Regions from separate parts of the Duganella sp. AC917 genome, predicted to be linked through region 1. Evidence: riboswitches for the same ligand, from Rfam matches in the RefSeq annotation. Region 1 holds a riboswitch; each other region holds the start of a gene.
What was found. Region 1 has a riboswitch for cobalamin ahead of ACZ0BA_RS26650 (TonB-dependent receptor domain-containing protein). Riboswitches for the same ligand answer to the same signal wherever they lie in the genome.
Positions count from the first base shown of each region.

Region 2: linked by a shared signal. The riboswitch ahead of ACZ0BA_RS01595 (TonB-dependent receptor) and the one ahead of ACZ0BA_RS26650 (TonB-dependent receptor domain-containing protein) in region 1 are both predicted to bind cobalamin.
Region 3: linked by a shared signal. The riboswitch ahead of ACZ0BA_RS07195 (CbtB domain-containing protein) and the one ahead of ACZ0BA_RS26650 (TonB-dependent receptor domain-containing protein) in region 1 are both predicted to bind cobalamin.
Region 4: linked by a shared signal. The riboswitch ahead of ACZ0BA_RS01170 (MotA/TolQ/ExbB proton channel family protein) and the one ahead of ACZ0BA_RS26650 (TonB-dependent receptor domain-containing protein) in region 1 are both predicted to bind cobalamin.

Region 1 covers NZ_OZ409848.1:6,098,696-6,103,594, forward strand. The annotation lists gene ACZ0BA_RS26645 (FecCD family ABC transporter permease) at 1-162, opposite strand, end outside; gene ACZ0BA_RS26650 (TonB-dependent receptor domain-containing protein) at 264-2,141, opposite strand; cobalamin riboswitch at 2,239-2,457, opposite strand; gene ACZ0BA_RS26655 (DUF6445 family protein) at 2,574-3,332, shown strand; gene ACZ0BA_RS26660 (histidine phosphatase family protein) at 3,288-3,866, opposite strand; gene ACZ0BA_RS26665 (adenosylcobinamide-GDP ribazoletransferase) at 3,870-4,658, opposite strand; gene cobT (nicotinate-nucleotide--dimethylbenzimidazole phosphoribosyltransferase) at 4,671-4,899, opposite strand, start outside.
Region 2 covers NZ_OZ409848.1:349,434-354,332, forward strand. The annotation lists gene ACZ0BA_RS01580 (hypothetical protein) at 1-1,066, opposite strand, end outside; gene ACZ0BA_RS01585 (DUF3606 domain-containing protein) at 1,237-1,416, shown strand; cobalamin riboswitch at 1,492-1,724, shown strand; gene ACZ0BA_RS01590 (hypothetical protein) at 1,690-1,890, opposite strand; gene ACZ0BA_RS01595 (TonB-dependent receptor) at 1,889-4,006, shown strand; gene ACZ0BA_RS01600 (cupin-like domain-containing protein) at 4,112-4,899, shown strand, end outside.
Region 3 covers NZ_OZ409848.1:1,616,866-1,621,764, forward strand. The annotation lists gene ACZ0BA_RS07185 (diguanylate cyclase domain-containing protein) at 1-342, opposite strand, end outside; gene ACZ0BA_RS07190 (GNAT family N-acetyltransferase) at 561-1,082, shown strand; cobalamin riboswitch at 1,160-1,389, shown strand; gene ACZ0BA_RS07195 (CbtB domain-containing protein) at 1,551-1,748, shown strand; gene ACZ0BA_RS07200 (CbtA family protein) at 1,778-2,494, shown strand; gene ACZ0BA_RS07205 ((2Fe-2S) ferredoxin domain-containing protein) at 2,491-2,829, shown strand; gene ACZ0BA_RS07210 (cobaltochelatase subunit CobN) at 2,822-4,899, shown strand, end outside.
Region 4 covers NZ_OZ409848.1:266,433-271,331, forward strand. The annotation lists gene ACZ0BA_RS01160 (heavy metal translocating P-type ATPase) at 1-171, shown strand, start outside; gene cueR (Cu(I)-responsive transcriptional regulator) at 168-560, shown strand; cobalamin riboswitch at 604-823, shown strand; gene ACZ0BA_RS01170 (MotA/TolQ/ExbB proton channel family protein) at 890-1,486, shown strand; gene ACZ0BA_RS01175 (DUF2149 domain-containing protein) at 1,488-1,829, shown strand; gene ACZ0BA_RS01180 (cobaltochelatase subunit CobN) at 1,816-4,899, shown strand, end outside.

The sequences.
Region 1 (4,899 bases):
CTGGCCGTGCAGCAGATCGTTGACCGCTGCGGGAATGTCGGAAAGGGGAATCGCGACCGAACCGGTCATGCCCGAGAAAACCAGGCTGGCAAACGCGAACAGGGCCAGGCCGGTCAGGGTGACGGCGGCGCGCTGCTGCAGATTGCGTGAGAAAGAATGCATGCACTACTTTCGGAGAGTGGGAAGCACTGGCAGATTACAGTATTACAAGCTTAAGCAAGGCTTAGCGATAACCCCGTAATCCGCCCCACGTGTTTTCGTGTCTATTTATAACCGTAGCGAATACCCGCAAACACCTTCGAACCCGGCGTGTTGTAGTACCGCGCCAGATCGTACTGCTTGTCGCCGATGTTGTTCCAGCGGACCAGCGCCGACCAGTCGCGCGAGAAGGCGTAGGTCGCGTACAGGTTCACCAGACCGTAGCCGCCCAGGCGATTGCTGTTGGCCGCGTCGTCATAACGGTTGCCCGACACTTCCAGCTCAACGCCGGCCTTCAGCGCGCCGATGCCATAGTCGGCGGTCACGTTGCCGTGCTTTTTGGAGCGGCGCTGCAGGCGCTTGCCCGTCGTCTCATCCTTCGGGTCCTGCAGATCGAGGTTGGCGGCGAGGTTGATGCCGGCCAGCTTGGTGGCGGCCGACAACGTGATCCCCTCCAGCGTCGCGCGATTGACGTTGTAAGCGCAGCCGCTTGGATAGCCGGCGCGGCCGAACGGGCATGGGTTGATGTTGACGAGCATGTCCGTCAGGCGGTTGCGATAGTAGCCGGCGCTCAGCGCGTTCACGCCGTCGTCGTAGCGCAGGCCCATTTCGGCGTTGCGGCCTTTCTCCGGTTTGTTGTTTGGATTGCCATACTCCGGGAAGTACAACTCGTTATAGGTCGGCGCGCGGAAGCTGGTGCCGTAGCTGGCGGTGGCGCGCAGCGCCTGCGTGATGTTGTAGCCGTAGCCGAGCGAGCCGGTATTCTGCGAGCCGTAGACCGTGTTGTCGCGGCGGACGCTCGCGCTCAGAAGATTGGCGCCGCGACGGGCGTTGTACGAGGCGGCGAACGAATTGGTATCGCGCTGGCGGTTCAGCACACCGTTGGAGCCATTGCTTTGTACCTTCTCTTCGCGGTGCTCGTACAGCAGTTGCAGCATATCGGCGCCGATCTGGACGTCGTTCTGCCACGTGATGAAGCTTTGCTTGGTCTTGATGCGCGCATAGCCGGCGGCGGTGGCATTGGTGTAGTTTTCGCCTTTGTCCTTGGTCTCCGAGTATTGCAGCAGGCTGTCCCAGACCGGCAGCAGTTGCGCCTTGGCGTAGACGCTGGCGGTGTCGATGACGTTCTTGCTGCGCACGTTGTAGGAGCCGGCACGCAGGGCGTCGTACTGCGAATCGAGTTTGCTATGCATGAACAGCGCGCCGGCCTCGTAGCCCTTGGCCAATTGCAGGCTGAATTGACCGGAGACGTTTTCCTTGTCGTAGCCGTCGTCGTCCGGGTTGTACGAGGTCAGGCCGGGGCGGGAAGTCGAAAAGCCGTCCGACTTTTCCTTGCCGGCGCTGACCGCATAGCCGAAGCTGTGTTCACCGCCGGTGGCGCCCGATACCGTCACGTCGGCTTCGCGCGTCTTGTCGCTGCCATAGCCGGCGAACGCCGTCACCGCCGGTGCGCCCTGGCCCTTTTTGGTGAAGATCTGGATCACGCCGCCGATGGCGTCGGCGCCATACAATGAGCTCAGCGAGCCATAGACGATTTCGATATGGTCGATCGCGGTCAGCGGGATGGCGCTCCAGTTGGCGGCGCCGGTGGTGGACGAGCCGATACGCACGCCGTCGACCAGCACAATGCTTTGATTGCTGTTGGCGCCACGGATGTAGACGTTCGACGAGCTGCCCGCGCCGCCGTTGCGCGTCACTTCGATGCCGCGCTGGCGCTTGAGCAGGTCGACCACGGAGCCGGCGCCGGCTTCGGCGATTTGTTCGGCCTTGATGGTCACGGTGTCGCTGATGATGTCGGCCAGCGGTTGCGGCGTGCGCGTGGCGGTCACCACGACGGTGTCGGCGGGCGCCTCGTCGGCGTAGGCGCCGGTGTACGTGAAGGCGGCGGCCATTGCCAATGCCAGCGAGGTCAGTGCCGCCGGGCGGGAGGTAGTAAAGGACATGATTTATTTTTCTGTTAGAAGCAACCGGCCTACTTCCCCGTGGGCCAGATTGAACGGAAGCGGAAAACCGAGAGCTGCGCGCGCACATCCCGTTCGCCCACTTCCACCTGCTTTGGCCGGTATCCGGGCTGGCAAGTTAGACCATCTCACCTTCCCATGCGGAGCACAGTGGTTGTCAGAGCTGGTTTGTCGCGCGTCGCGCGACACTTGCTTACCGTTGCGGGGGCAGCACACGTGGGCCGCAGGGCGGCTTCGTGTTTCCCGTTTAACTGCGCATCCGGACGGACGCGCGGGCACCAAAGCCGGTCATTATACGGGTTTGGTGGGAGACTTGATAACTAGTGAAAAATAAACCACTGAATTGCCCCTGGCTTTTTTGCTATCATTATCGCCACCTTGGCAGGTGGTTCACCTGCCGTTGCTGGAGTCTCCATGTTCGACCCTCGTCTTGCCCCGCCATCCGCGCCGGTGGTTTTGCGCCCCATGGTCAATCCGCGTCCGGTGGTGACCGTGGTGCCGCTTTTCGACGGCCACCAGTGCGTCATCGTCGATAACTTCATGACGGAACCGGAGACGATGGTGGAATACGCCGCGCTCCAGCGCAGTGAGTTCGTCGACTCTGCCGGTAATTACTATCCCGGACCGGAATTGACGTTGACCGGACGTTTCGTCGCCAGCGTGCAGGAGGCGTTTCTGCTGCATGCGCGCGCGCCGCTCAAGGCGCGCCGGGTGCTCGGCATCACCAGCCGCCTGTCGCTGGTGACGCGGCGTCCGGAGCAGCTGTTGCAGGGCCAGCGCATACCGCACCGCGACTCCTACAATCTGGACGACATGGAGGGTGTCGGAGCGATGGTGCTGTATCTGTTTAAAGACGAGCGGCTAGGCGGCACCAATTTTTTCAAACCCAAGGTTCCGCTACAGGAGATCGACGCAATGCTGCGCGAGTTGAAGCGCAAGGACATGGCGGGGGAGTCGCGGGTGCCGACCGCGCCGGCGACATTTGCGATTGCATCGGACGAGCATTTTGAGAAGGTGCTGACCGTTGCGCCCAAGTTCAACCGGGCGATCTTCTACAACGGAGAGTTGTTCCACTCGGGGCACATCACGGCGCCGGAGCTGATGGTCGACGATCCGACGGTCGGCAGATTAACGGTCAACGCGTTCTTCAAGCTGCGCATGGCCGCGACCTAGGATCAGCGTGGAACCGTAGGCGATATGGTGCGGCGTCCGGGCCGCCTGCAGGGCCATCTCGTGCTGCGCCAGGCCGGCGTCGCAGGCCGATAGCAGCCGCATGGCGCCCGCGTGGCAGATAACGATCGCCTCGCCGTCGGCGCCGAGCTGGCGCTGGAGGTCGGCGTGGAAGGCCGCGATCCGCGCCGCCATCCGCAATACGCTCTCGCCGCCGCCCGGTTGGTAGTTGACCAGATCGGCGGCCCAGGCGTCGACGTCGGCGCGCGGAATGTCATCCCAGCGGCGCATCTCCCAGCCGCCAAAGTGCATTTCCACCAGTCGGGCGTCGAAGATCGGATCATTCGACAGACGCTCCGCAAGTCCGGCACAGCGGCGCAATGGACTGGAATAGACCGGCAAACCCGCCGGCAGTTGCGGCGCCAGCGCGGCGAGCGTGCGTTCGAGCTCCTCGGGAGCGACTTCCAGATCGGTGCTGCCATAACAGACGCCCGCCGTGACAAGCGGTTTGGGGTGGCGCACCAATATCAGTCGCATGGCTTAGAAAAACTCAAACTGCGCGCTGGTGTGAAGACCCGCGAGCACGCACAGATAGAAGATCGCTTCGGTCACCTGCTGCACCGCGCCCAGGCAATCGCCCGTGTAGCCGCCGATGCGACGCACGAACTTCCGCGCCAGCCAGATGGTCGCCGCCAGCGCGAAGGCGAGTCCGCTGATCAGCATTGTCCACGACAGCCAACCGAGATATATAAGCATCAGCGCCGGCAGCAGGGCTGTGACGGCGGCGATGGCGAATTCTTTGGTGCTCATTTTCTGCGCCATCGCCTTGGCCTTGCCCTCGGCGCGCGCATAGTCCAGCCGCCAGATCAGCGAGACCGCCATCAATCGCGACATCGGATGCGCCACCAGCAGGGCCGCCAGCACACCGAACGGCGGTATGCGGGTCAGGGTCGCGCACTTCAGCAGCAGAAGGCAGAAGATACCGATCGCACCATAGGCGCCGATGCGCGAATCCTTCATGATCTCCAACACACGTTCCTGTGTCATGCCGCCGCCGAAACCGTCGCACATGTCGGCAAAGCCGTCTTCATGGAAGGCGCCGGTGACGTAGATGCCGGCGGCGACCGACAGGATGACGGCGATCACCGGAGGGAAGAACTTGAAGGCGACTGCGTAGACTGCCCCGGTGATCAGCGCGACCACCACGCCAACCAGCGGGAAATAACGCGACGCCTGATTGAGCCAGGCGGGATCGAAGCCCACCCAGCGCGGGATCGGCAGGCGCGTAAAAAACTGCAGCGCGGTGAAGAACAGTCGGAGTTGGTGCACTGAGCCTGCCCCTTACTCGGACTTCTCGCTGACCTGGGCCGATTCGAACGTCGCCATCTGGTTCAGGAAGTTGACTGCCGCGTGCAGCAGCGGCAGCGCCAGCGCGCAGCCGGTGCCTTCGCCAAGCCGCAAGCCGAGATTGAGCAGCGGCTTGGCGTCCAGCGCGGCCAGCATCTCCCGATGGCCGTTTTCGTCTGAGCAGTGCGCGAAGACGCAGTAATCGAGGATGGCCGGCTGCAGG
Region 2 (4,899 bases), 5.7 Mb from region 1:
GCCGGTCGATATGGGCTTGGGCGCTGTCGGGATTGTCCTGCAGATTCCGCGCCACCACCGCCTCGATGGCATCGCCCGGCAGCGTCACGCGGGTGAGCACGGCGGCAAGCGCGGCCGTGACGCGCGGCTGGTCCAGCGTCTGGACCCGGATTTCCACGGGCGGGAACTTGAACGGTCCATCGGTGGCCGTGAACACCCGCACACTCAAGCGTTTGAGCAAATACCTGGCGATCTCTTTGTCCAGTTCGTCATAGCTGCGCTTGAAAGCAAGCTGGGCGGCGCGGTCCTGGCCGATGCCCAGGTTGTACAGGCGCAGATAGTGCGCCAACTGGGCCCGCAGTTCCGGCGAAGAATTGAAATAGTGGATCACGAAGCCGGCCCGCGCATAAAACGCGTTGAGCTCCATCTTGTTGGTCCTGGTGGTCTTGAGGTAATCGAGCTTGGTCGTGTTGAACAGTGTCGCGCTGTCGATGCTGATGCCGCCGCTGGGGCTGAACAAACCTTCGATACGGCCGGACTGCTCGTCGATATCGCCAACGCTGACCGTTTTGTTGTTGTACCGGAGTGTCGAAAAATACTCCGCCAGACCCTCGTCGCACCACATTGGATAGGCCACTGTCCGCTCCGTCATGCGGATCAGGAAGTGATGGTATTCGTGCAGCAGGACGTTGCGCGCGAAGGTCGGAGTATCGCTGTCGCCGACGTAACCCTTGACGTTGGCGATGGCCGCGAAACCGCGCAGCGTATAAGAAAACACGCCACCATAGGTTTCCGGCAGGCCGAGCTTATCGAACAGATTGCCGTTGCCAATGGCCAGTACCGTCAGCGGGCCTACGGTGTCGAGCGCCTCGATGCCCAATGCCCGCAAGCTGAAGTGGCGCATGTGCTCGAGGTCGTTGACCATCAGGCGCGCGGTGTCGGCATCCACGTCGGTGACCAGGCGGAAGTGCTGCGTTTCCGCCTGTACCCAGCGGGCGCGCAGCAGTCCGTCGATATCGGCGCCGTGGGCGGGAAGGGTGCACAGCGCCAATGCGGCAACCGCGAGAACGCGTGAAAAATCTAACATATAAAACTGCCGCAAATAAATAGTTCCGGATGCTAACATTTTGTTGCATTAAATGAAAGAGTGGACATGGTTTTGCCGATGCGTTGCTGGGTCCGGACGTGCGGTATATAACAGTCGGGATTGCCTCCCTATGTCATTGTTCCACACACTTAATTACTCGGGAGGAAGTCATGAGCGACGATCTGAAAAATGCAGGACAGCAGGACCGCGCGCGGATCAATGTCAACGAGCAGCATGAAGTGACGTATTGGACCAAGGAGCTGGGGGTGACCAAAGATCGCCTCGCGCAGCTGGTGAAAGAGGTCGGGCCGAGCGCCAAGGCGGTTCGCGAAAAGCTGGCCAGTGACTAATCCGGTGTGACCCTCGCGCGGGCGGGATCGCCTCCTGCATACGCCGTCCCAAGTTGCCATCATTGCCAGTCCGTCGTATCATGGCGCGGTTTTGGTGCTTGCGGCCAGCCTACTGGCCGCAGTTAAACGGGAAACACGCGCTGGCACGCCAGCGGCAAACGTGTGCTGTCCCCGCAACGGTAAAACAGGCGCCGCGCTTCCATTGGATGCGCGGCCGGTCGTCTCTTTAGTCCACTGTGCGTTCAGCATGGGAAGGCGGGGCGATTCGACCTGTTAGCCCGGATACCGGCCAAGGCGGATGGAAGCAAGCGGCCGGGAGGTGTCGTGTTTTGCGGAGATGCGGGATCGGCGCAGTGCGCCGGCGCGCCATTTCGCCTGACTGTCGTTGACGGCTGCTGCTTCTTTTTTTAATGGTGCACGGGGATGTGCGCCTGACAAAAAAGATCGCCAGCGATCGTGACCGAAAGTCTTCATGAACAAAATCCCCCGGCCTCCATGGAGGCTGCGTCTTCTTCCGTCCATGCTGCTGTTGGCCGTACCGGCACTCGCCCATACCACCGAAAATAGTACCGCTAACGACGGCGCGGATGGCAGTCAGGCCACGCCGCAGCAGGTGCGCGTGTCCGCCAGCCTGATACCGCTCGGCGTCGCGGATTCCGCCAACCAGGGCACGGTGACGGCCAAGCAGTTGGAGAATCGTCCGCTGCTGCGCACGGGCGAGCTGCTCGAGGCGGTGCCGGGCCTGATCGTGACCCAGCACGCCGGCGACGGTAAAGCCAACCAGTATTTCGCGCGCGGCTTCAATCTCGATCACGGCACCGACTTCCGCACCTCCGTGATGGGCATGCCGGTGAACCTGCCGACCAATGCGCACGGCCAGGGCTACTCCGACCTGAATTTCCTGATACCGGAACTGGTGAGTACCATCCAGTACAAGAAGGGCACGTATTACGCGGAGGAGGGCGACTTTTCGGCGGCCGGCGCGGCGGCCTTCGACTACGTCCGTCGGATGGAGCAGGGTTTGCTGAGCGTGGAGGCGGGACAAAACCGCTTCAGCCGCGTGCTGGTGGCGAATTCCACGCCGCTGGCCGACGGCACGCTGCTGTATGCGATCGAGCGCGCGGGCCAGGACGGTCCGTGGGATACGCCGGAGGACTACAAGCGCGTCAACGGTGTGCTGTCATACAGCTTACGCAGCGGCGACGACGACGTCAGGCTGACCGCCATGGGCATGCACTCGTCGTGGAATTCGACCGACCAGGTGCCGCGCCGCGCGCTCGACAGCGGCTTGATCGGCCGCTATGGCGCGCTTGATCCCAGCGACGGCGGCGAGACCTCGCGTTACAGCGCCTCCGCCGAATGGACGCGTCAATACGCCGACGGCTACAGCAAGGTCAATGCTTACCTGATCAAATCGCGCCTGGACCTGTTCAGCAATTTCACTTACGTGCTTGACGATCCCGAACACGGCGACCAGTTCCACCAGGCCGAGAGCCGCCAGATTCTGGGCCTGAGCGGCGAGCGCGCGTGGCAGCACAAACTCGGCCCCTTTGCCTCGGAGACGGCGGTGGGCTTGCAGCTGCGCCAGGATCATTTGTCGCCGGTCGGGCTGTATTTGAGCGAAGGGCGGCAACGCCTGTCGACTGTGCGCGAGGACGATGTCAAGGAGCGCGCCGCAGCGCTGTATCTGTCCAACAGCACCACCTGGGCGCCGTGGCTGCGCACCGTGGCCGGCGTGCGGTCGGACCGCTATACGTTCGATGTGGACAGCGACACGGCCGCCAACTCGGGCAAGGTCGACGCCTCCATCACCAGTCCCAAGTTCAGCGCCGTTTTCACGCCCGGCAAAAACGCCGAGGTCTATCTGAACTGGGGACGTGGTTTTCACAGCAACGACGCGCGTGGCGTCACCGGCACCGTCGATCCTAAAACCGGCCTGGCGGTTGACGCCGACGGCGCATCTATCGAACGCGCGACGCCGCTGGTCAAGGCAACCGGCAAGGAGGTCGGCCTGCGTCTGGTCGGGCTGGTGCCAGGCCTGCAAACGACGGTCGCCGCATGGCGGCTCGACCTCGACTCCGAACTCATTTTCGTTGGCGACGCGGGCAGCACAGAGGCGGGACGCCCAAGCCGCCGCCATGGCATCGAACTGGCCAACTTCTACACTCCGGCCAAGGACTGGATCATCGACGCCAACCTGGCATGGTCGCACGCGCGCTTCGCCGACAGCGATCCGGCGGGGACTTTCATTCCGGGCTCGATCAACCGCACGGCGTCGGTCGGAGTGTCGGGCGAATCCGGTCCCTGGTCGGGAGGCGTCAGGTTGCGCTACTTCGGTCAGCGCGCGCTGGTGGAGGATGATTCGGTGCGTTCGCCATCCTCCACGCTGGTCAACATGAAGCTGGGGTATAAATTGGCGCCCAACCTTAAGCTCACGCTGGAGGTGCTCAATCTGCTGGATCGCGCGGTAAGCGACATCGATTACTATTACGAGTCGCGTTTGCCCGGCGAGGCGGCGCCGGTGGCCGATATCCATACCCATCCCGGTGAGATGCGCACCTTGCGCGCGGGTCTGGCCTGGCGGTTCTGACGTCATCGCCTTGCCGGGTTGATGATCCGCCCCGACTAGCGCGGTTTGCACTGCATGCGTTATGCTGCGCGGCTTATGTGTTCATCGGCATTCAAGGCAAGGCATATGTCAAAAGATAAAAATCCCGCGGCCGCTGGCGAGGTGACGCCGCCGACGAAGAGCGTGACGCGCTCGCCACCGCCGTTGGAGGCATCGCGGCCCGCCTCGCCGGAGGAGGCGGCCGCCAAAAGAGAGGCGCGCGAACACAGGGATGCCCAGGTGCGCGGCGTCACGTCCATCCAGGAGATGCGTGATGCGATCCGGCGCGCCGGGCGCGATCTGCCGGCGATCTCGGAAGTGCCGCGCGTCCGTGCGCTCGACGCGGCGGCGTTCCGCGCGCGGGCCGCGCTAGGCCTGCCATTTCTGATCACCGGTATCGTCAATCGCTGGCCGCTGTGCGCGTTGCCGCCGCAAACGCTGCGGGATCGCTACAGCGCGGTGCAGGTGCGCGCGCGGGTGGGGGACTATATTAATACCGCGTTCGCCGCCGACCGCGCGATGCAGGATATGTCGATGGGCGAATACCTGGACCTGGTCGACGCCGGCACGCACGCGCTGCCGCCGTATCTGGGCAACCTGGAGCTGCGTGAGTTGAACAGTATGTGTCACTGGCCGACCTATTTCGACAAAATGGGACCGCCGCGTTTCTGGATCGGTCCCGCCGGCACCGTAACGCCGCTCCATTGCGACTACGACGATAATATCTTCGCGCAGATCTGGGGCACCAAGCGCATTTTCCTGTCGCCGCCACACCACGACGAGTTCCTGTACCCGAGCCAGGCCAACGCCATCCTGTTCGGCTCTCCGTTCGACCCCGAGGCGCCGGATTTCGACCGGTTTCCGCTGGCGCGCCA
Region 3 (4,899 bases), 4.5 Mb from region 1:
GTTGATCAGTTGCTGCCCCGTGCCGTCTTCGAGCACGATGGTGAAAATATCCTGGTTGGCGCAAATGGCGCGCGCCTGCTCGTAAAATGGTTTGAGGTCGTCGCCGATCAGGCTGGGGGAGGTGGCGAGTGCCTTCAGCGTCGATTCGATGACGGCAAATTCCTTATCGATCGACATCGCGTTGGCGTGGGCGGCCGTCATGGCGCTGCGGATGAAGGCGGCGCGCGCAAGCTCGTAGTCGGAGGCGATCATCCTGACGACCATCAGCGACGCCGGAACGATGCACGCAACCACCAGCCAGATCAGCCTGGTTCGAATAGAAGGCGCATGAGCTAATTTCATGATTGATGCTACCTCGCTGTCATTATTTTTAGTGAGGCGCGATTTCCCTCTTTTCGTAATATTGCAATATGGAAAGTGCATCGGTAAGCCAGTCTATCCCTTTGTTTTTATTTTCTGTACGAAAATGTTTAGATGGCAGGGAAGGGCCTTGGAGGGCTTGAGATTTATCGTCTATCATGTTGACCAGTCTCAAACCAAGCCATTATTTCGGAGCCTCAATGCAACTCGTCAGCTGTACCGAAGAGCGCCATGCGCCCGCCATTCTCGCCATCTTCAACGACGCGATCGCCAACTCGACCGCGCTCTACGAGTATCATCCGCGCACGATGGAAACCATGAAGAACTGGTTCGCGGCCAAGCGTGCCGGCGGCTATCCGGTCATCGGGCTGGAGGATGCGGCCGGCGAGCTGCTGGGATTCGCCAGCTACGGCGCGTTTCGCGGCTTTCCGGCAAATAAATACTCGGTCGAGCATTCGATCTACGTGCGGGGCGACCAGCGCGGCAAGGGGCTGGGACGCACGTTGCTAAGCGCCATCGTCGACGCCGCCCGCGAGGCGGACCTGCACATCCTGGTCGGCGGTATCGACGCCGCCAACGCCGCCAGCATCGCCTTGCACGAGCAGCTAGGATTCGTGCACGCAGGCACTATTCGCCATGCAGCGTTCAAGTTCGACCGCTGGCTGGACCTGGCGTTTTATCAGCTAATGCTGAGCACTCCGGCGCATCCGGTCGACGGCTGATGCCTGCGTCGCTTTGGCGGCCAGCCGCGCACGATGGCATGATCGTCTTGCAATTCCGCAGTCGCAGACCTATACTGCGCCGGTAGTCAGCTTCTGGTATCTGCAAATGATCGTTTGCAGATTTAAATGGGAAGCCGGTGCGTCGTTCCACGGGAACGGCAATGCCGGCGCTGCCCCCGCAACGGTAAGCGAGGTCAAGGATTTGTACGATGCCACTGTGCGATTGCATGGGAAGGCGCAAATCCAGGCGTGTCCGCACGGACGCCCACTCGCCAGCCCGGAAACCAGCCAGTAGCGGTAAACACGTTTGTATTGCGGAGGGCGATACGGGTGGAGAACTGTCATGGTTTGATCCGCGCATCTTTCGTTCCGGTTCTTCCCTGGCGCCGCATTCGTCTCTCCCCTGGTTCATCTCCCGATACGAGCTTCCCGACCCCGTGGTCGTCGCTGCTTTTCGGAGAAACCAATATGTCCATCAACACCCATTACGCCGGCCGGATCGATGCGCATGCCCGTCCCGTCGCCCTGAAAGACAGGCTGGTTGCCGCTTTGATGGCTGCGAGCCTTGGCGCCGTGCTGCTGTTCGGCGCCGGTTTCGCATCGATGGAAGCGCTGCACAACGCCGCCCACGACAGCCGCCATTCGGCGGGCTTCCCGTGTCATTGAGCCGTACCGGGGCCGGCGCGGGCACCGGCATGTTCAATCGCATAGTGCGCACGGCGGCGGCAGCCGGCCTGCTGGCCGGGTTGATGCTGACCGGCGTGCAGCACTTGCAGGTGACGCGCATTATCGCGCAGGCCGAGGTGCTGGAATCGGCGGGCGAGGCGGCGCCGGAGGTGCATGCGCATGCCGACGGCGCGCAGCACCCGCACGAAGCCGCGCATGATGGACCCCATGAACATGGCGGCTGGCAGCCGGCGGATGGCGCCGAGCGGACGCTTTACACGGCGTTGGCCGACGTCAGCATGGCGGTCGGCTATGGCTTGCTGCTGGCGGCTGCCATCGGGCTGCGTGGACGGCTGGTCGATTGGCGATCGGGCCTGTTGTGGGGCGCCGCCGGTTACGCGGTGTTCTTCCTGGCGCCGTCGATTGGATTGCCGCCGGAGCTGCCCGGCACGGCCGCCGCGCCGGTCGCCGCCCGCCAGGGCTGGTGGATCGCCACCGCGATGTCGACCGCCACCGCGCTGGCGCTGCTGGCCTTCGGCCGCCATTGGGCGCTCAAGTTGGCGGCCATCGCGCTGCTGGTGCTGCCGCATTTAGTGGGCGCGCCACAGCCGCTGGTCCATGCCAGCGTCGCTCCCGAGCATTTGCAGCGTTCCTTCGTCTATGCCACCGCGCTCGCCAATGGCGTGTTCTGGGTGGCGCTTGGCGCGCTGACAGGCTTCTTCCATCAGCGCTTCGCTAATCGATGAGAACCCATCACCGTCATATTTTCATGTGCGTCGGTCCGCGTTGCGCTCCCGTCGAGGGACGCGCGCAGGCCGTGTTCGAGCGCATGGGCGAAATGATCGATGCCCATCCGGAGCTTGCCGTCAAGCGCACGCGCACCCATTGCATGGTGGCCTGCCGCTACGAAGGGCCGGTGATGGTGGTCTATCCGGAAGGCGTCTGGTACCAGCGCGTGAACGAAGCCAACGCGGAACGCATCGTCAGCGAGCACCTGATCGGCGGTCGCGAAGTGGCCGACCTGATATTCCACCGCCTTGGCGAAGGCGACACCTGCGCACCGGAACCAAAAGATGATTGAACCGACATCCGGCCCGGCGCTTCTGGCACTGCTGACGCATGCTTCCAACGATTTGACGGTGCTGCACCAGGCCCGCGCGCAACTGCCTGCGGGCTTCGGCGGCGTGGCAGGCGTGAACCTTCAGTCGCTCGATGCCGAGACCTCGATGACGGCGTTGCTGGAGCGGGACTTGCGCTCGGCTCGGGTGATTATCGTGCGCGTGCTTGGCCGGCTTGGCGGCGTGCCGGGATTTACGGAGCTGGTGGATTACGCACGTCGCCATGGTCGGCATTTGATCGTGGTCAGCGGCACCGGCGAGCCCGATCCGGAGCTGGCCGCCGTGTCGGCGGTGTCGGCGGACGTGCTGCAGATGACATTGAAGTACTTCCAGGCCGGCGGTAGCGCAAATCTGGCGCAGTTGCTGCGCTATTTGTCGGATCACTTGTTATTGACGGGCTTCGGCTTCGAGTCGGCGCACCCGCTGCCGGAACACGGCATTTATCACCCCGACCTGGCGCCCGGCGCTGGCCTGGCGGATTGGCTGGCGCTGCGCGATCCGGCGCGCCCAAGCGCGGGCATCGTGTTTTACCGCGCCCACTGGATGAGCGGGAACACGCGCTTCGTCGATGCGATGCTGACCGCGCTGGAGGCGCGCGGCATGAATGTGCTGCCGGTGTTTACTTCTTCCCTGCGCGCCGGAGCCGGCGACGATGGCGGCTTGCCCAGCGCTCTGCGCTACCTGGCCGATGCCACGGGCGCGCACGTCGATGTGCTGATCAACACCACCTCGTTCGCGATGGGCGAGATCACGCCGGGCGGCCCTACACCCGCCGGATGGTCGGTCGGCGTGCTGGAGAAGCTCGACGTGCCGGTGCTGCAGGCTATCACCAGCGGCATGACGCTGGAACAGTGGAGCCAGTCGGCGCGCGGCCTCAATCCGCTCGATACGGCGATGAACGTGGTATTGCCGGAGTTCGATGGCCGCATCATCACGGTGCCGCTGTCGTTCAAGGCGCGTGCTGCGGGTTTGCCGAACGAGGCGGTCGAATATGACCCGCTGCCTGACCGGGTGGCGCGTATTGCCGGCATCGCCGCGCGTTTCGCGCGTCTGAAACGGCTGCCGAACGCCGAGAAACGCGTCGCCTTCATGTTCACCAATTCGAGCAGCAAGGCCTCGCAGATCGGTAACGCGGTCGGGCTGGATGCGCCGGCGTCGCTGATACGAATCCTGGAGGCGATGCGGGCCGACGGCTACGATGCGGGTCAATCCACCGGTGACGGCACCGCGCTGATTCATGACCTGATCGAGCGCTGCTCCTACGATAATATCTATGTGACCGCCGAGCAGATGCAAAACGCAGCCGGCCGGGTGCCGGCGCAGCGGTATGCGCAATGGTTCGCGGAGCTGCCCGCATCGATGCGCGAGAAAATGACCGCGCAATGGGGCGAGGCGCCCGGCGAGGCGTATGTCCACGATGGTCATTTGTCGCTCGCGGGCATCGAGATGGGTAATGTGTTCGTGGCGTTGCAGCCGCCGCGCGGCTATGGAATGGACCCGGACGCGATCTATCATCAGCCGGACCTGCCGCCCACGCATCACTACTATGCGCTGTATCGCTGGCTGCGGGACGAGTGGCGCGCCGATGCCATCGTCCATGTGGGCAAACACGGCACCATGGAATGGCTGCCAGGGAAGGGCGTAGGCTTGTCCGAGGAGTGCTTCCCGGATGCGTTGCTGGGCGACCTGCCGCTGTTTTATCCGTTCATCATCAACGATCCGGGCGAGGGTTCGCAGGCCAAACGGCGCGGTCACGCGGTCGTTGTCGATCACCTGACCCCGCCGATGACCACCGCCGACACCTACGGCGCGCTGGCGCAATTGACGCAGCTGGTCGACGAGTACTATCAGGTCGAAGTGCTGGACCCCGCCAAGCTGCCGCTGTTGCAGCAGCAGATCTGGGAACTGGTCAAACAGACCAATCTGAATTCGGATTTGCAGATGCGGTTGCTGCATCATGATCATGACCATGATCATGACCACGGCCATGCGCACCATCATCACGACCACGATCACGATCATAGTCACGATCA
Region 4 (4,899 bases), 5.8 Mb from region 1:
TTTTGGGCATTTATCTATAACCTGGTTGGCATTCCGCTGGCCGCCTTTGGCCTGCTCAACCCCATGGTCGCGGGGGCGGCGATGGCGCTCAGTTCCGTCAGCGTGATCAGCAACGCGCTGCTGCTGCGCCGGTGGAAGCCGCAGGCCCCTAGTGCAGGAGGGAAGCCATGAATATCGGGCAAGCGGCCAGCGCCTCCGGCGTCTCGGCCAAGATGATCCGCTACTACGAGAGCATCGCGCTGATTCCGCCGGGGCGGCGCAGCGAATCGGGCTACCGCATCTACAGCGACAACGACCTGCACGCGCTGCGCTTCGTCAAGCGCGCACGCACGCTCGGCTTTTCGCTTGACCAGATCCGCGACCTGCTGTCGCTGTGGCAGAACAAGCAGCGCGCCAGCGCCGATGTCAAAACGATCGCGCTTGGCCATGTCGATGAGCTGAACCAGCGTATCGCCGAACTGACGGAAATGCGCGATACGCTGCAAACCCTGGCGCAGTGCTGCAAAGGCAACGACAGGCCCGATTGCCCCATCCTTCAAAGTCTCGCCGATCCGAAGTAAGCCCTGTGTCGCCGGCCGATCTGCCCGGCGGCGGCGGAACCACGTATAATCGCCGGGTTTTGGTGCTCGCGCGTCCGTCTGGATGCGCAGTTAAACGGGAAACATGGCGCTGGCCCAGCCAGCCAACATGTGCTGCCCCCGCAACGGTAAACAAGCGTCGTCGCCGACGACTATCCGCCTCGCTGTGCCACTGTGCTTTTGCATGGGAAGGTCAGGTGGATTTGCTTGCGAGCCCGGATACCGGCCAAAGAGGTGGAAGCGCCCAGGCGCTTCCTTTCAAGCTGCTCACGGGGAGGTGAGTGGCTTGCTTCTGTCGCTGGATCATTTCAATGCCTAACCTGCCTGCCGACGCGGCCATCCGCTCGATCGAGACGCTGCTGTATTCCATTTCCAATGTGCTGTATCTGCCCGTGCTGCTGGGGATCGCCGCGCTCACGTTGTACATGCTGGTGTGCTTCGGCACCTTCGGCGCCGAATGGATAGAGCGCCGGCGCGGCGTGCGCATGCTGGTCGCCACCGCCCGTCACGACATGGCCGCCGCGCTGACCGCGCAGGAAGGCGAGCCCGGACTCGATGCGCGCCTCGAACGCGTCGTGCAGCGCGCCGACGCCGCCGGCGTGCGCCGCTTGGACGGCGTGCGCTTCGTGGTGCGGGTCGGCCCCGCGCTCGGCCTGATGGGCACCTTGATCCCGATGGGGATCTCGCTGGCCGGTCTGGCGCAGGGCAATCTACCGAAGATGGCCGAATCGATGACCACCGCCTTCACCGCCACCGTGGTCGGCCTGGCGTGCAGCGTGTGCGCCTATCTTCTGAGCCTGGTGCGTGAGCACTGGCTGCGCAGCGACCTGACCGACATCGCCTACGCCGCCGAAAGCTTGCTGGCGACGCACGCGCACAAGCCGCATCTTACCCGCGTGGAGGCTTGATATGGCAATGCGCTTTATGAACCGCCACCGCTACAGCCGCATCGGCGAGCACACCGAGGACCCGCTGGCCGGCGTCGCCAACCTGTTCGACGCTAGCATCGTCTTCATCGTCGCCATGATGCTGGCGCTGTTCTCGGCCTGGAACATGATGGACCTGCTGGACCCGAATTCGGAAGTCACCATCGCCAAGAAGAGCGCGGACGGCCGGGTTGAAGTGCTGACCAAGAAGGGCGCCGAGATTACGGTGAGCCGCGTCAGCGACAAGCCATTGTCCGGCTCCGGCAAGCGCCTGGGCACCGCCTACCAACTGCCGGACGGGAAGGTTGTTTATGTTCCGGAGTAAGCGCTTTGGCACCCTGGAAGTCGTATTGCTGCTGTTGATATCCTTTTTCATCGTCGGCTACGTGCATTCGGCGCAGGCGCCGCGCACCTTGGCGCTGATGCTGGGCGACGTCGAGTCGCGCCCGGCGGTGCTGGCCGTGCGCGGTTTGCAGGCGGAGCTCAAGGCGCTCAACGTCGTTATCCGCATCATCCCCAACAGCGGCATGACGCAGGCCGACCGCGATGCGCTTGCCATCGCCGATGTGGCGGTCGTCAATGCCAGGAGCCGCCTGGCGATGGCGGGCCTGAAGGACGAATTGCAGGCGCTGAGAAAATCGCGCCATCCGGTGTTTGCCGTCGGCGGCGCTATCGACGACAGCGTTCGGGAAATGGGTGTGCAGGACGATAAGACCATCCAGCAGTATCACAGCGAGGGCGGCATCGAGAACATGGGCAACCTGCTGCGCTACATCCTGCGCCAGCATTTCGGCGCGACCATGACGGTGGCGCCGGTGCACGCGATGCCGGACGTCGGTCTGTACGATGTCGCGGCCAACCGCACCTACAGCAGCTACGAGCATTATTTACAGGGCTATGCCAACTACAAGACCGGCGCGCCGTGGATCGCCGTGCCTTTCTACCGCGCCAGCCTGGTGGCCGGGCAGACTTTGCCGCTGGCGGCCATCGTCGCCCGTCTCGAAGCGAGCGGCTACAACGTGCTGCCGGTGTTCGGCTATCCCTATGATGTGCCGCTGCGGTTTCTGCTCGATGAAAATGGCAAAAGCCGCGTCGAGCTGATCGTCGCGCTGGGCATGAAGGTCGGCGGCACCGCCAATACCGGCACGCTGCTCGACAAGATCGGCGTCCCGGCGATCAACGCCATCACCCTGAGCCAGCACACGGCGGCCCAATGGCGCGAATCGAAGATCGGTCTCGATATCATCGAACGCACCTGGCAACTTGCCGGCGCCGAGATGGCGGGACTGATACAGCCGACCGTGGTCGCAAGCCGTGAGCGTATCAGCGATGCGCAGACCGGATTGGCCTACGTCGAGGAGACGCCGATCGCAGAGCGCATCGAGCGCCTGAACGAGCGCGTGGCGGCCTGGCTGGCCTTGCGCCAGAAGGCCAACGGCGACAAGCGCATCGCCATGATCTACTTTAATTATCCGCACGGTTCCGAGACCATCGGCGCGGCGTACCTGAACGTGCTGCCGGAGAGTTTGTGGCAGATCGTCCAGCGGCTGAAACGCGACGGTTATCAAACGGGCGACGCCCTGCCGCCTGGCGAGGCCGAGCTGCAAGGCGAGATCCAGCAGTGGGGCAATTATCCCGGCAAGTCCAAAGGCGATTACATGACGGGCCTGAAGCATCTGGCCGAGAGCGGCCAGGCCTTGCTGGTGCCGCTGGCCGACTACCAGGCGTGGTTCGACAAACTGCCGCAAGCGCTGCGGGATTCCATCCTGGCGTCGTGGGGCAAGCCGGAAAACGCGCCGGTGCTGTGGCGCGACGCCAAAGGTACGCAATTCTTCGTCTACCCGGCCCGCCGCTTCGGCAACGTGCTGATGGCGCCGCAGCCCGGCCGCGCGTGGGAGCAGAACCTGGAGAAGCTGCACAACGAAGTGAGCATGCCGCCGAGCCATGAGTACATCGCCTTCTATCTGTGGCTGCAAAAGAGCTTCCAGGCCAATGCGGTGATGCACATCGGTACCCACGGTACGCAGGAATGGCTGACCGGTAAAGAGGCCGGCTTGTCCGAGGACGATCCGACCGAGGCGCTGATCGGCGCCATGCCGAACATCTATCCGTATGTGATGGACGATGTGGGCGAGGGCATACAGGCCAAGCGACGCGGCATGGCCACCATCATCGACCACATGACGCCACCGTTCGATATCGCCGGCCTCAATCCGGACCTGCGCGAGCTTGGCGCGCTGTTGAACGACTACCGCGTGGCCGAGCAAAAAAGCCCGCTGCTGGCGCGCAGCCATCTGGTGGCGCTGAACCGCATCGCGGCCAGGAGCGGCGTGTTGAAGGACATGAAGAAGACCGCGCTCAAGACCGAAGCCGATATGGAGGCGCTGGAAGAATATCTGGACGACACCGGCAACAAGCTGACGCCTTTCGGTTTGCATACCTTCGGCGTGGCGCCGACGGCGGAGCGGCGCAACGCCACGGCGCGCGCGGTCGTCAGTCTCGACACGGCCGCCACCGCCGAACAAAAAAGCAAACGCGTCGCGCAGCTGGAAAACGATATAGAACGCAGTGCCGCGCTGGAGCTGGACCGCCTGATGGAGGCGCTGTCGGGCCGCTATATTCCGGCCGGCGCCAGCGCGGACCTGGTGCGCAATCCCGACGCGCTGCCAACCGGCCGCAATTTCTTCGGCCTCGATCCGTCGCGGATTCCCAGCAAGACCACCTACGAGGCGGGCGCCAAACTCGCGCTGCAACTGGTAGACGACTACCGCAAGCGCCACGGCGTCTATCCGGACAAATTGACCATGAACCTGTGGGGCGTGGAGACCTCGCGTCACGAGGGCATCATGGAGGCACAGGCGATGGCGCTGATGGGCGTGCGTCCGACCTGGGATGAGCGCGGCCGCGTCACCGGCGTTGAAGCGATCGCACGCAAAGAGTTGGGACGTCCGCGTGTCGACGTCACGCTGATTTCGTCGGGCTTGTTCCGAGATTTGTTCGGCAATCTGCTGGCGTTGATGGACAAGGCGGCGCAACTGGCGCAACAACAGGACGATCTGGGCGCGGCCTCCGACGCCGGCCCGTCGGGCAACGTGATGCAGGAGCATAGCCGCAAGACGGCGGCGGCATTGCAGGCGAACGGTATCTCCATCGACGAGGCGCGGCGCATGGCGTCGGTGCGCATTTTCGGCGTGCCGAGTGGCGCGTACGGCACGCAGATCGAAAAGCTGATCCCGCTGACGAACGCCTGGAAGAACGAGAAGGAAGTGGCGGATGTGTTTATCAACCGCATGAGCCATCCCTTCGGCGCTGGCTACTGGGGCGACGACAAGGCCGATCCGGTACAGCGGCGCGAGTTGTTCAAGCAGGCCATCAGCGGCAGCAAGATCGCGCTG